2 regions of the Streptomyces sp. NPDC005141 genome follow, and region 1 is predicted to be linked to the other one. Evidence: riboswitches for the same ligand, from Rfam matches in the RefSeq annotation. Region 1 holds a riboswitch; the other holds the start of a gene.
The links. Region 1 has a riboswitch for cyclic di-AMP ahead of ACWD68_RS33220 (transglycosylase SLT domain-containing protein). Riboswitches for the same ligand answer to the same signal wherever they lie in the genome.

Region 1 (7,517 bases):
ACGACACCTGCGCCCAGGTCTGGCCGGCGGCCACGACCCAGGGCGGCGTGACCACCAAGGGCATCGACAAGAGTCTGGTCTCCACGGTGAAACGCACCGACGGCGGCACCCAACTGACCCTCGCCGGCTGGCCCCTCTACCGCTACGCCAAGGACGACGAGCCGAAGGAGGCCTACGGCCAGGGCGTGGACGGAACGTGGTTCGCCGTGACACCCACCGGAGCGAAGATCACCACACCGGCACCGGCATCCCCGGGCACGGGAGGAGGCGGCTACTGACGGCCGTCTCAGCCGGCCCGGTGCACCACGGCGTCCACCAGCTCGACCAGGGCGGCCTTCGCGTCGCACTCGCGCAGCGGGGCCAGCGCGGCCCGCGCGTCCTCCGCGTACCGCACGGTGTCCCTGCGCGCCTGCTCCAGCGCGGGGTGCTCCCGCAGCCGGGCCAGCGCCTCCGCGTGCCGCGCGTCGTCCGTCAGATCGGAGTCCAGCAGCTCGCACAGCGCGATGTCCTCGGCGAGCCCCAGCCGCTCGGCGCGCTCACGCAGCCGCAGCACCGGCAGCGTGGGAATGCCCTCGCGCAGATCGGTCCCCGGGGTCTTGCCGGACTCGTGCGAGTCGGACGCGATGTCGAGGACGTCGTCCGCGAGCTGGAAGGCGACGCCCAGCCGTTCGCCGTACTGCGTCAGCACGTCCACGACCGTCTCGTCGGCCCCCGACATCATCGCCCCGAACCGGCACGCGACGGCGACCAGCGAACCGGTCTTGCCGCTGAGCACGTCGAGGTAGTGATCGACCGGATCGCGCCCGTCGCGCGGCCCCGCGGTCTCCAGGATCTGCCCGGTCACGAGCCGCTCGAACGCCTCGGCCTGGATCCGGACGGCCTCGGGCCCGAGGTCGGCCAGGATGTACGAGGCGCGGGCGAAGAGGAAGTCACCCGTGAGGACGGCCACGGAATTGCCCCAGCGGGCGTTGGCGCTGTCCACCCCGCGCCGCACCTCGGCCTCGTCCATCACATCGTCGTGGTACAGCGTGGCGAGATGGGTCAGCTCGACGACGACGGCCGAGGGAACGACACCCGGCGCGTAGGGATCACCGAACTGCGCGGCGAGCGTCACGAGCAGCGGCCTGAACCGCTTCCCGCCGGCACGCACGAGGTGCTGGGCGGCTTCCGTGATGAAGGGGACCTCGCTCTTGGTGGCTTCGAGCAAACCCTCCTCGACAGCCGCCAATCCGGCCTGGACATCGGCTTCGAGAGCCTGGTCCCGCACGCTCAGCCCGAACGGCCCGACGACGGTCACGAGAGGTTCTCCTGTCTGCTGACGATCACATGGCGAACTCGGTCGATCATTCGGTCGATGACACGGTTTGTCGATGTGTCGCTGCCATCACTCAAGTCAGCGTATCCGGTCACGTTTCGATCACCACGAGCGCCCACCGTCCCCCGGCCGACTTCGCTCCGCCAGCAGGTATACGGGAGTACACCCGGAAGGCACACGGGAAGCACCTGCGTGCCCCAACGGCGGGTACCCCGACTCGCGGGCGCCACCCGACCACCGGCGGTATGTTCATGATCAGTAGATATGAACCGATACACGACGACATGCGAAGAAGCACCCGTAAGTGGTGACTGTGTCCTCTGGCTCCACCGAGAACGAGTCCGGCCCGGAGGTGACGGCCCTCATCCCCCGGCCGGGCCGCACGACGCACCCCGTCCTCTGAGATGCACCCCGTCCACTGAGGTGGCTCATGCACATCCGTACGTCCTTCCCCTACGAGACCACTCACGAGGACGTCCTCGTCCCTCTCTCGGACGGCACCCGTCTGTACGCCCGGATCTGGCGCCCGCTGACCGAGGAGCCCGTCCCGGCACTCCTGGAGTACAGCCCGTACCGCCTGACCGACTGGACGGCACCGCGCGACCGGCAGCGCCACCCCTGGTACGCCGGACACGGCTACGCCTCCGTCCGTGTGGACGTGCGCGGCCACGGCAACTCGGAGGGCATGCCGACGGACGAGTACTCCGAGACCGAGCCGGCCGACGGGGTGGAAGTGATCGCATGGCTGGCCGCCCAGCCCTGGTGCACCGGCAGGGTCGGCCTGTTCGGGATCTCCTGGGGCGGCTTCAACTCCCTCCAGATCGCGGCCCGCGCGCCCGAGCCGCTCAAGGCGGTCGTCACGGTCTGCTCGACGGACGACCGCTATGACAACGACGGGCACTACGCCGGAGGTTCCGTCCTCGCCGTCGACACGCACTCCTGGGCGGCCACCCTGCTCGCCTTCGCCGCCCGCCCGCCGGACCCGGTGCATGTGGGCGAGGTGATGTGGCGCGACATGTGGGTGAGGCGGCTGGAGGCGGTCGAGCCCGTCGTCCACACCTGGCTGGCGCACCAGACCCGGGACGCGTACTGGCGGCACGGCAGCGTCCGCGAGGACTACGGCTCGATCCGCGCGGCGGTCCTCGCGGTCGGCGGCTGGCACGACCCGTACCGCGACACGGTGCTGCGCCTGGTGGAGAGCCTGCCGCCGGATCGCGTACGAGGTCTCATCGGTCCCTGGTCACACCAGTACCCGGACCGGGGCCTGCCGCCCGGACCGGCGATCGGCTTCCTCCAGGAGACGCTCCGCTGGTGGGACCACTGGCTCCGGGACGAGGACACGGGCGCGCTCTCCGTCCCCCTCCTGCGCTCGTACGTGATGGACGCGCATCCTCCGGCGACCGTGTACGGGGAACTCCCCGGCCGCTGGGTCGGTGACCCGGCCTGGCCCTCACCCTCGGTGACCCCGATCACGTACGCGCTCCAGGGCACCCCGGTGCCGGTGCGGTCCCCGCAGCACACGGGGGTCGACGCGGGCCGCTTCTTCCCCCTCGGCAACGACGCCGACCTGCCGCCGGACCAGCGGGAGGAGGACGCCCGGTCGACCTGCTTCGAGTTCGAGGTACCGGCGGAGACCTGGGTGCTGGGCCGCCCGCGGGTCGATCTGCGGCTGACGCCCGCGTCGCCCAGGGGCCAGGTGATCGCCCGTCTCTGCGACGTGGCCCCCGACGGAGCGTCCACGCTCGTCACCCGAGGCGCCCTGAACCTGTCGGCGCGCCGAGGCCTCGACCGGACGGTTCCGGCGGAACCCGGCACCACGGAGAACGTGGCGTTCGACCTGAACGGCATCGGCTACGCGTTCCCGGCGGGCCACCGCATCCGCCTGAGCGTCTCCTCGACCTACTGGCCCTGGATCTGGCCCCAGCCGGGCTCGGAGGCGGGCTTCACCCTCGACCCCATCGGCAGCTCCCTCGAACTCCCCGTACGGACAAGGGAGTCGGACCTCTCCATCACCTTCGGGGAACCGGAGGAGGCGGAGCCCCTCGGCGTGGCCGTCTCCGAGACACTGGACGAACCCCGTCCGGAACGCCTGGTCCTGCGTGACGTGGCCGCGGACACCTGGCGCCTGGAGGTGGACCCGTGCCTCGGCGGCACCCGCGCGTATCCCGACGGCCTCGAATGCACGGAGGACGCCCGGGAGACGTACACGATCGACGCGTCCGACCCGCTGTCCGCCCACGCCCGCTCGACCTGGTCGATCCGTCTGCACCGCCCGGACCTGCCGTGGGACGCCCGCGTCGAGACGGCCTCCACCATCAGCTGCGACGCGCAGGATTTCATCACGTCCGACGAGGTCGTCTGCAAGGACGGTGACGAGGTCGTCTTCCACCGGACCTGGGAGAAGAGAATCCCGCGCACAACCGGCTGACCTCGGGCCGCACGGGGGCGGGAGCCCACGCCCGTACCGTCGGCCGACAGGGCTCGCGGGAGCGGGAGTTCACCCCTGAGGACCACTGACGCGCCGCGCGTCCCGAGCCGGACGCGCCGTTCGTCCCGGCCCCGGAAGCGCTGCTCGTCCCGGCCCCGGAAGCGCTGCCCGTCCCAGCCCCGGACGCGCCGCCCGTCCCGGCCCGGTCCGCCCGGCGTCCCGACGCCGGCATCCGGCGCATGCGCCGAACACCCGCGCCACGGGCCGCACTTCACCCCGCGCTCGCCCCGGCTCGGCCCACGCCCGGCCTGGTCCGACCCACGGCCGTCGCGGCCCGGCCTGCGCCGGGCCCGCACCTCGGCCCGGCACGGGGCACTTCCCTCGCGATCCTCACGGCCCGAATCCCTCTGCCTGGGGGTTCTCTTGCCGCCCTCCGGGAACGCGGCGCCCTTGATCGCCGGAAGCACAATGCCCGAGTTGCCCGGCATGCCGCCTTGATGACCCTTGGTCTCGTGAATTGAGTCACGCGAGAGCCCGGGCGTCACCCCACCCCATCACCCCGCCAACCCATTTGCTAAAGGCAAGTTGAGGATTCAATTCCGCTCTAATCGGACGTTTCCCCCTCGCCCCAAACAGGCGAAATCGATCTTCACGACCAAATCCGGCCTTGTTCCGGACATGTGCTCTCGCATACGTTCTCGTCGATCCCGGGCGGATCGCCGAATCCTGCCGCCGCCCGGCTACCCACCCACGCACGGCAGGAGCGGGGGACCCACAGGTAAGCCGCCGATCCGGACACCGGACCGGCTAGGGGTGAAGCCGCGCCCATAACGCGGCCGGGCATCTCCCGCCCGAACCCGACAGCTCACCTCGCAGGCGTCGGAGAGGACATTCGTCATGCCCGCACGAGGCAAGCACCGCCGCACGAAGACCAACGTCATCACCCGGGGCATGATCGCCGCCGGAACGGGCGGCATCGCCCTCGCCCTGCCGCTCGTGAGCGCGACCGGCGCCCACGCGGCGACCCCGGCTCAGGCCCCCCAGCTCACGAAGGCCGCCAAGACCGCCGTGGTCCCCAACGTCCAGCTCATCACCTACAAGGTGGTCGCGGGCGACACCCTGTCCAAGGTGGCGCAGAAGCACCCCGAGAGCGGCGGCTGGAAGAAGCTGTACAAGGCGAACCGCGCGGTCATCGGCGACAACCCCGCCCTGATCCGCCCGGGCCTGAAGCTCACCGTGGGCACGAAGACGCTGAAGTCGACGGCGGTCAAGACGGCGAAGGCGACCCCGGCCGTCGCCAAGTCCTCCGCGACCACCGCCACCCAGGCGTCCGCCAAGACGTACACGAACAACCTCGACGGCTGGATCAAGGAATCCCTGGACATCATGGCGGAGAAGGGCATCCCGGGCAGCTATGACGGCATCTACCGCAACGTGATGCGCGAGTCCTCCGGCAACCCGCTGGCCATCAACAACTGGGACTCCAACGCCGTCGCGGGCACCCCCTCCAAAGGTCTGCTCCAGGTCATCGACCCCACGTTCCGGGCCTTCCACGTCCCCGGCACGTCGATGGACCCCTACGACCCGGTCGCGAACATCACCGCGGCCTGCAACTACGCGGCCAAGACCTACGGCTCCATCGACAACGTCAACGGCGCCTACTGATCACACCCTCACCATCACCCGCCGGCGGCACCTTCTCGGTCCGCCGGCGGGCGCGTTGCCTGTCGAGTTCCTCGCCTGACCGATCCCTGGAACAGGCAGACCCCCTGAAGCAGGTGGATCCTGAAGCAGACGGCTCCCTGCAACAGGCAACCGGTCCCTAGAAGCCGAAGAGGCGTTCCAGGACGACCGCGATTCCGTCGTCCTCGTTCGACAGGGTGACCTCGTCGGCCACCGCCTTGAGTTCCGGATGGGCGTTGGCCATCGCCACACCACGGGCGGCCCAGTCGAACATCGGGATGTCATTGGGCATGTCGCCGAAAGCGAGCGTCGCGCCCGGAGTGAGGCCGAGGTGCGCCGCCGCGAGAGCGAGGCCCGTCGCCTTGGTCACCCCGCATGGCTGGAGTTCGACGGTGCCCGGCCCGGACATGGTGACCGTCGCCAGCGAACCGACCACGCCCCGCGCCGCGGACGCCAACTCGTCGTCGGACAAGGACGGGTGACGGAGCAGCACCTTGCTGATCGGCTCCGACCAGAGGTCGTCCCGTCGCCGCACCCGCACCGCCGGCAGGGTCGGATGCGGCATCACATATCCCGGCTCGATGAGCGTCAGACCGTCCACGCCGTCCTGGTCCACCGCCGCGTACAGCAGCCCGACCTCCGCCTCGATCTTGCCGAGCGCCGTCTCCGCCAGTTCCCTGTCCAGGGTCACCGACCACAGCATCCGGTCCGCCCCGGCGTCGTACAACTGGGCCCCCTGTCCGCACACCGCCAGCCCCTCACCCCCGAGTTCGTCGAGGAGCGGTCGCACGCGCGGCGCGGGGCGGCCCGTCACCACGAGGTGCTGGGCACCCGCCTGGGCCACCTTCGCCAACGCGGCCCGCGACCGGTCGGAGAGGGTGTCGTCGCCGCGCAGCAGCGTTCCGTCCAGGTCAGTGGCGATGAGTGAATATGCAGTCGGAGCGGCCATGATCCGAAGAATACGGATCGAACGACTCATCGGCCCGGCGTGAACCGGACGACGTCCGGTATCCCGTCAGCAACGCCGTTCACCGTACGGTGGTTAGCGCGTTGCGACCGCTTCGGATCATGCAAGGTCCACTTCCGCCCACACCGACTTTCCCGCACATGACCCATCACAACACCCCAACACCCCACCGGCGCACGGCAGCAGGCCGACCCGACGACGCGCACACCATTCCAGGAATCGCCGACCACCATCGACAAGTCCGGGGAGAGCAATGTCCCTTGAGCCCTCAGCGCGGGTTCCTCGCCCTTCCGGCGCGGTGACCCCCTTCCGGCAACACCTCCGCAGCGCTGCCGAAGCCGTGATCCGGCGCTTCCCCGAATCCCTCCGGTCCGAGATCTACACCCTGTCCTTCCGGATCTGGCGGATCGACGGCGACGACCGCCACCCGTACGTGGCCATCGGCTACAACACCGAGACCCAGTACGAGCGGGAGACCTACCCGGAGGACCCGGGCGAGGCCCGCTGGAACTACGCCCTGTGGCTGCTGGACGGCTTCGAGATGCTGGGCAACATCCCCGAAGACCCTGCCGGAAGTCCTCTCTACGTGGACGAGGTCAAAGAAATGGGGATCTGGTTCGACGGTGACCACGACCTCCTCACCATGGATCTTCCGGAGGAAGAGGAGGACGAACTGGACGCCAGGTCCGACCTTCTCCGGCTCCACTTCTACGACGCCGTCATCGACCTCGCCCGCCACCTCCACGCCACGGGCCACTTGGTGGAGATCTTCGGCCGCGCCCTCCCCGTCGTCGTCTTCGACATGGACTGCCCGGGGTGGGAGATCGAGGCCACCCGGGCCGCCAACCCACCCGAGCAGATTGCGGACTTCATGGCCTGGCAACAGGGCGCCATCTACGAGAGCGCGCCGAGAACGGAGGAATTCCTGATCCTTCTCGACGCGGAGTGGCTCGACTACTTCCGTGCCATGACCAACGTACTCGTGACCCGCTTCGGCATCCCCCACGCGGAGTCCGTCGCCAGGATCAACGAACGCTACGCGGCGGCGGAGCTCAAGCCCATGGGAGAGGACCTGCTGGGGCACGAACTCCCCGAGTTCTGGGCGTACGGCCTCTACTTCGAAC
Region 2 (7,517 bases), on a different contig from region 1:
CCCGCCTGCTCGACCTCGTCCAGGTGATGGACCGCATCCGTGCCGAGTGCCCCTGGTCGTCCCGGCAGACCCACAAGGGCCTGGCGAAGTACGGCATCGAGGAGGCGTACGAACTCGTCGAGGCCATCGAGGAGGGCGACAGGGACGAGCTGCGCGAAGAGCTCGGTGACGTCCTGCTCCAGGTCGTGTTCCACTCCCGGATCGCCGAGGACGACGAGGAGGCCCCCTTCTCGATCGACGACGTGGCCGGCGGCATCGTCGCCAAGCTGATCCACCGCCACCCCCATGTCTTCGGCGACGAGACGGCCACGACGCCCGAGGAGGTCAAGGCGCACTGGCTGCGCACGAAGGCCGAGGAGAAGCGGCGTACTTCCGTCACCGAGGGCGTCCCACTGGGTCAGCCGGGCCTGGCCCTGTCGGCCAAGTTGTCGTCCCGGGTGCGTACGGCCGGACTCGAGGTCCCGCTGCCCGCCGGGGAGGGCGTGGGGTACGAGCTGCTGGCGATGGCCGCCCGCGCCGAGGCCGGGGGCGTGGACCCGGAGGCCGCGCTGCGGGCGGCGGCACGGGCGTACCGGGACGCGATCCGCGTGGCGGAGGGCGTCGTGGGGACGGACCAGGACCAGCACGAGGACCAGCACGAGGACCGGGACGGGGACCGGGACGAGGAAAGGTGAGGGGTGAGGACGGGGAGGGCGAAGGGGAGGACTGACGGCGGTCGGAGCTACGCCCCCGTGGCGCGGTCCGCCGGGTTGTGCCAGTTCGGCACGGGGCGGTCGAGCAGCCACTCCGCCGCGCCCAGCGGACGGGGACGGCTCTCCCCGGTCGGCGGCAGCAGGTCGTGGAAGACGCGGTCGGCCGGTGCGCCGAGGGCGGGAAGGGCCTCGCCGACCTCCTCGACGAGATCGGGCGGACCGGCGATGTAGACGTCGTGCCGGGTCCAGCCGGCCCGGTTGCCCAGCGCGGTGAGCAGCCGTTCCGTCGCCTGCGCCTTGGGGCGGCCGGGCGCGGGCGTGATGAAGGTGACGGCGAGCTTGGGGAGCCGGACCCGCAGGCGTTCGACGGCGGGCCGGTCGTAGAGGTACGCGATGTCGCGGGCGACGAGGAACAGACGGGCCTCGTGCGATGGGTCGAGCTGTTCCAGCAGGGCCTTCACCGGGGCCCAGCCCGTCCCGGCCGCGATCAGGGTCACGGGCCGGTCGGCCGGGGTCCGCAGGGTGAGGCCGCCGCCGGGTGCGCCCAGCCGCAGCACGTCGCCCACGCGGGTCTGCCGGACGAGCGCGGTGGAGAGCACCCCGTCCTCGACACGGCTGATGTGCAGGTCGACGGTGCGGTCGGCGCGGGGTGCGTTGGCGAGGGAGTAGGGGCGCCAGACGCACGGCAGTTGGGGCATGTTGACGCTGACGTACTGACCGGGGGAGTAGGTGAGCCGTTGCCGAGGCCGCAGGGTGAGGACGACGAGATCGTCGCCGTGCCGGGTGCGGGAGACGACCTCCGCGTCCCACCAGCGGGGCTCGCCGTTGTGCTGGGCCTCCCAGGCGCCCTGCAGCATGAGGTGGGTGATCGTCCCGTACGCCTCGGCCCAGGCCTTCTCGGCCTCGGTGCTCCAGGCGGAGCCCGCCACGAACGCGAACGCGGCGATCAGGCTCGCCCCCACGGCCGCGTAGTGGTCCGGCTGCGCCAGATACTTCCGGTGGTCCCGCCCGAGATCCCTCAGGTACCGGGGCAGTTCCGGATCCTCCAGGCCGTCCATGACGAACGTGAGTGCCGCGAAGAGCCGGTCCCGCTGCCGTTCCATGTCCTGCGGGAGGTCCGCCGGGAACAGCCCGCGGAGCTCCGGGTTGTGGCGGAACAGGTGCGAGTAGAAGTACTTGACCGCGAACTCGGCCCGTCGTTCCACGACCGCGAAGCTGGATCTGAGTATTTCGGGGTCCACTGCGTGAATGTAGGGAGGTGCCGAGCGGCCGAGTCAAACAGCCGGCCATGTCTGGACAGCCTTGGGTGAAAGGGACAGGGGTGCTCTCCGCCGCCGCCGGGCGTCCCCGGTGCCGCCCCGATCGCCGGCCGGCCCGGGCGTCCCCGCCTCCTGCGGATACCGTCGAGGAGTGACCGAGCACGAATCCCCCGCCAGCGCCGCCCCCGAACTCTTCACCTGGGAGTTCGCCACCGATCCCTACCCGGCCTACGCGTGGCTCAGGGAGCACGCGCCCGTGCACCGCACCCGGCTGCCCAGCGGAGTGGAGGCCTGGCTCGTCACGCGGTACGCCGACGCCAAGCAGGCGCTCGCCGACCAGCGGCTGTCCAAGAATCCCGCGCATCACGACGAACCCGCGCACGCGAAGGGCAAGACCGGGATTCCCGGGGAGCGCAAGGCCGAGCTGATGACGCATCTGCTGAACATCGATCCGCCGGACCACACCCGGCTGCGGCGGCTCGTCAGCAAGGCGTTCACCCCCCGGCGGGTCGCCGAGTTCGGCGCGCGGGTGCAGGAGTTGACGGATCAGCTCATCGATCAGTTCGCGGCCCGGGGCTCGGCCGACCTCATTCACGAGTTCGCCTTCCCGCTTCCCATCTACGCCATCTGCGACATGCTGGGCGTCCCGCGCGAGGACCAGGACGACTTCCGGGACTGGGCGGGGATGATGATCCGGCACGGCGGCGGGCCGCGGGGCGGGGTCGCCCGGTCCGTCAAGAAGATGCGCGGCTATCTCGCCGAGCTCATCCACCGCAAGCGCGAGGCGCTGTCCGATGTGCCGGACCCCGGCGAGGACCTCATCTCCGGACTCATCCGCGCCTCCGACCACGGCGAGCACCTCACCGAGAACGAGGCCGCCGCCATGGCCTTCATCCTGCTCTTCGCCGGTTTCGAGACCACGGTCAATCTCATCGGGAACGGGATGCACGCCCTCCTCACCCACCCCGAGCAACGGGCCCGTCTCCAGGCCTCCCTCGCGGCCGGGGAGAGCGGACTGCTCGAGACGGGTGTCGAGGAACTCCTGCGCTACGACGGGCCCGTCGAGCTGGCCACCTGGCGGTTCGCGACGGAGGAGGTGCGGATCGGCGGGCAGGACATCGCGGCCGGCGATCCCGTGCTCGTGGTCCTCGCCGCCGCGGACCGCGACCCCGAGCGGTTCGAGCAGCCGGACACGCTCGATCTCGCACGGCGTGACAATCAGCACGTGGGCTACGGCCACGGCATCCACTACTGCCTGGGCGCGCCGCTGGCCCGTCTGGAGGGGCAGACCGCGCTCGGCACACTCCTCACGCGCCTCCCCGACCTCCAACTTGCGGGAGATCCGGCCGATTTGCGCTGGCGGGGAGGACTCATTATGCGTGGGTTGCGCATGCTTCCGGTGGAGTTCACCCCGGTCAAATAGTTCTTGATCGGTTCATCGGCGACCCTTCGCCACCCCTGTCGAAGGGGTTCTTCCGAATACCGGAAAGAGAGCCCTTCCGGCTACCGGAACATGACGATCCATCAAATCTGTGATCTTCACGTGATCTGTACTGCATCGACTTGTGACAAGCGTTCGAGTCCGGCTACGTTCACCCATCAACGCGGCACCTGCGCTTCTTACTTCGCAGGGCGCCCGTAGTCCCCTGCTGTCACGCGAAAGGCTTCCGCATGCTCTCCGGGAACGGCCGTCACCGTCGCCCCCGTCAGGCCCCGGCCCTCATTGTCGCCGCAGGGGTGACCGGATCGGCGATCGCCATCCCGTTGCTCGGCGCGACGAGTGCGAGCGCGGCCGACGGAACCACCTGGGACCGGGTGGCACAGTGCGAGAGCGGCGGCGCGTGGAGCGCCGACAACGGCAACGGGTACTACGGCGGGCTCCAGGTGACCCAGGACGACTGGGAAGCGCACGGCGGTCTCGAGTACGCCCCGAGAGCCGACCAGGCCAGCCGTTCGCAGCAGATAGCCGTGGCCGAGAAGGTGCTCGACGACCAGGGGCTCGCGGCCTGGCCGACCTGCGGACCGCTCTCCGGGCTCAGCGCGGACTCGGGCGAGGTCCATGTCGACACGGGCCTGGCCGGAGACTCGTCGGCCGGCGGGAGCGACTCGAGTGGCTCCGTTTCGTCCGGATTGTCGACTTCGCCAAACTCGTCTCCTTCCTCCACCTCGTCCGGTTCGTCCGAGAAGGGCGACTCCTCCGACGTGACCGACGACACCGCGAAGTCCGGCGCTTCGAAGGGTTCCGGTAGCTCGGACAAGGCGACCGCCAAGGGTGGCGAGTCGGACAAGTCGGGGCAGAACGGCACCTCTTCGGATGCCTCCGACGACGCGAGCGCCAGTGCCGGACGGCACCGCGGCGGCAGCGCCGACGAGGACGCGGTGGACGACGCGGCCGGCGACCGTACCGACAGCGCCGCCGGGCGGCACGCCTCGCGCGGCTCGAGCGCCTCGCGCGACACCGCGGACGACGCGTACGTCGTGCGCACCGGGGACAACCTCTGGAGCATCGCCGACGCCCTTGACCTCGAGGGCGGATGGGCCGATCTGTACGTCGTGAACGAGGACACGGTCGGCGCCGATCCCGACCTCATCGTTCCCGGTCAGAGCCTGTCTGTTACTACCGAAACGGTCGAAAAGTAGCGGGAGTTCACGTCACGGTTCGCTGTGGAATGTCCGGTTTGGCGCGAGTGAGAGATGGGTCTCAGAAGCCCTGATCGTCTTTGAAAATCCGCCGATCGACTGCTTACGGTCGTGACCGCTCGCCACAGCGGGCCCCGACGGTCACAACGCCGAATCCTGCCAGCGGCCGTACGGGAACAGTCGTCGCGTCATGCGCCGTAGGCAGGAGCGGGGGACCCAAGGTAAGCGCCGCGTCCGGGAGTTGAGAGACACCCGGAACGGCTTGGGGTTAAGTCGCGTGTCGGACGTCCCGGAGACGGGGCCGAAGACACGCGGCCGGGCAACTCAACCGGCCCGAACCCGACAGCTCACCTCGCAGGCGTCGGTGAGGGGATCACTCCATGCTGTTTTCCAGCAAGGGCAAGCACCGCCGTCCGAACAAGGCCACCCGCGTCGCCACGCTCGCCGGTGTCACCGGTGTCGCCATCGCCGCTCCGCTGATGGCGGCCGGCAACGCCTCCGCCGCCACCGCCTCCGAGTGGGACGCCGTCGCCCAGTGCGAGTCCGGCGGCAACTGGTCGATCAACACCGGCAACGGCTACTACGGCGGCCTGCAGTTCTCGTCCTCCACCTGGGCCGCGTACGGCGGCACCGCCTACGCCTCCACCGCCGACCAGGCGTCGAAGTCGCAGCAGATCACCATCGGCGAGAAGGTCCTCGCCGCGCAGGGCAAGGGCGCCTGGCCGACCTGCGGCACCGGACTGTCGAGCGCCGCGTACAGCGGTGGCACCTCGACCCCGTCGACCCCCTCCGGTTCCTCCTCGTCGAGCGCCTCGCAGGGCACCACCACCCGTACGACGGAGCAGCCCGCCTCCCGTTCCTCGGAGCGTCCGGCCGCCCAGAAGACCGTCACCACCCCGACCGGCAAGAAGGTCAAGAAGGGTGACGGCGAGTACAAGGTCGTCAAGGGTGACACCCTCAGCTCGATCGCCGAGAAGAAGCACGTCAGGGGTGGCTGGCAGAAGCTGTTCAAGCTGAACAAGGACATCGTCGCCGACGCCGACTTCATCTACCCGGGCCAGCAGCTGCACCTCGGCTGAGCGTGGCCGCGTACCGGCCCGACGTGGTCGCCCTCGGCGGACGGCGACCGCATCCCGGCCGCGCGCAGCCTCACCCGCGCTGAATGACAGCTCCCCTCACAGGCCGGGCCTCCATGTGGAAGGCCCGGTGAGGGTCCCCGTCCCCACGGGCTCCCCGCTCCGGTGCTTGTTCCCCCGCATGCACCGGAGCGGGGTTTTTCATTTCTTTTTTTGTTCCGTTCAGGAACAATATGTACCCTCAGTTCTGCCCAAAGGGTGGTCGATCGGCTGGCCGATCCCCCCGGGCCGGTTAGGCTCATCCCGCAGGGCTGGCAAGTCCTGCGTACCCGCGTCACATCCCAGAAGGAGATGCTCGTGCCGTCCATCGACGTCGTCGTAGCCCGGGAAATCCTGGACTCCCGAGGCAACCCCACGGTCGAGGTCGAGGTCGGCCTCGACGACGGCAGCACGGGTCGTGCCGCCGTTCCGTCCGGCGCTTCCACCGGCGCCTTCGAAGCCATCGAGCTCCGCGACGGTGACCCGAACCGCTACCAGGGCAAGGGTGTCGAGAAGGCCGTCCTCGCCGTCATCGAGCAGATCGGCCCGGAGCTCGTCGGCTACGACGCCACCGAGCAGCGCCTGATCGACCAGGCGATGTTCGACCTGGACGCCACCGACAACAAGGGCTCGCTCGGCGCCAACGCCATCCTCGGCGTCTCGCTCGCCGTCGCGCACGCCGCTTCCGAGGCGTCCGACCTGCCGCTCTTCCGCTACCTGGGCGGCCCGAACGCGCACCTGCTGCCCGTTCCGATGATGAACATCCTGAACGGCGGCTCGCACGCCGACTCGAACGTGGACATCCAGGAGTTCATGATCGCCCCGATCGGCGCGGAGTCCTTCTCCGAGGCCCTGCGCTGGGGCACCGAGGTCTACCACACCCTCAAGTCCGTCCTGAAGTCCAAGGGCCTGTCCACCGGCCTCGGCGACGAGGGCGGCTTCGCCCCGAACCTGGACTCCAACCGCGCCGCGCTCGACCTCATCCTCGAGGCCATCAAGCAGGCCGGTTACGTCCCCGGCGAGCAGATCGGGCTCGCCCTCGACGTCGCCGCGTCCGAGTTCTACAAGGACGGCAAGTACGAGTTCGAGGGCAAGTCCCGCTCGGCCGCCGAGATGACCGAGTACTACGAGGAGCTCGTGGCGGCGTACCCGCTCGTCTCCATCGAGGACCCGCTCTTCGAGGACGACTGGGCCGGCTGGAAGGTCCTCACCGACAAGCTCGGTGACAAGGTCCAGATCGTCGGCGACGACCTCTTCGTCACCAACCCGGAGCGTCTGGCCCGCGGCATCGAGGAAGGCGCCGCCAACGCGCTGCTCGTCAAGGTCAACCAGATCGGTTCGCTGACCGAGACCCTGGACGCCGTCGAGATGGCCCAGCGCAGCGGCTTCAAGTGCATGATGTCCCACCGCTCCGGCGAGACCGAGGACGTCACCATCGCCGACCTGGCCGTCGCCACCAACTGCGGCCAGATCAAGACCGGCGCCCCGGCCCGCTCCGAGCGCGTCGCCAAGTACAACCAGCTGCTGCGCATCGAGGAGATCCTCGACGACGCCGCGGTGTACGCCGGTCGCTCGGCGTTCCCCCGCTTCAAGGACTGAGCCCTCAAGGCTCAGGAAGCGTCGTCCGTACGTCCCCGTACTCGGTCCCGTACCGTGTGCGGGGACGTACGCACGTGACGGGCCCGCACCGACGGGCCAGTACTGGGGAGGCGGGACTCATGGCCGTGAAGGACCGGGACCGGTTCTCCACCTCGACCAGGCTGAAGCTGCTCGGCGAGCAGACGGCGGCCCGTGTCTACCGCTCCCAGACC

Region 2: another riboswitch for cyclic di-AMP. It lies ahead of ACWD68_RS32240 (transglycosylase family protein); the one in region 1 lies ahead of ACWD68_RS33220 (transglycosylase SLT domain-containing protein).

The regions. Positions count from the first base shown of each region.
Region 1 is NZ_JBSFYW010000059.1:6,151-13,667, forward strand. It holds gene ACWD68_RS33205 (hypothetical protein) at 1-278, shown strand, start outside; gene ACWD68_RS33210 (polyprenyl synthetase family protein) at 287-1,297, opposite strand; gene ACWD68_RS33215 (CocE/NonD family hydrolase) at 1,746-3,743, shown strand; cyclic di-AMP (ydaO/yuaA leader) riboswitch at 4,451-4,637, shown strand; gene ACWD68_RS33220 (transglycosylase SLT domain-containing protein) at 4,641-5,408, shown strand; gene ACWD68_RS33225 (HAD family hydrolase) at 5,566-6,375, opposite strand; gene ACWD68_RS33230 (hypothetical protein) at 6,734-7,517, shown strand, end outside.
Region 2 is NZ_JBSFYW010000055.1:16,838-24,354, forward strand. It holds gene ACWD68_RS32220 (nucleoside triphosphate pyrophosphohydrolase) at 1-674, shown strand, start outside; gene ACWD68_RS32225 (globin domain-containing protein) at 722-1,933, opposite strand; gene ACWD68_RS32230 (cytochrome P450 family protein) at 2,103-3,374, shown strand; gene ACWD68_RS32235 (LysM peptidoglycan-binding domain-containing protein) at 3,689-4,591, shown strand; cyclic di-AMP (ydaO/yuaA leader) riboswitch at 4,775-4,967, shown strand; gene ACWD68_RS32240 (transglycosylase family protein) at 4,972-5,670, shown strand; gene eno (phosphopyruvate hydratase) at 6,019-7,305, shown strand; gene ACWD68_RS32250 (FtsB family cell division protein) at 7,425-7,517, shown strand, end outside.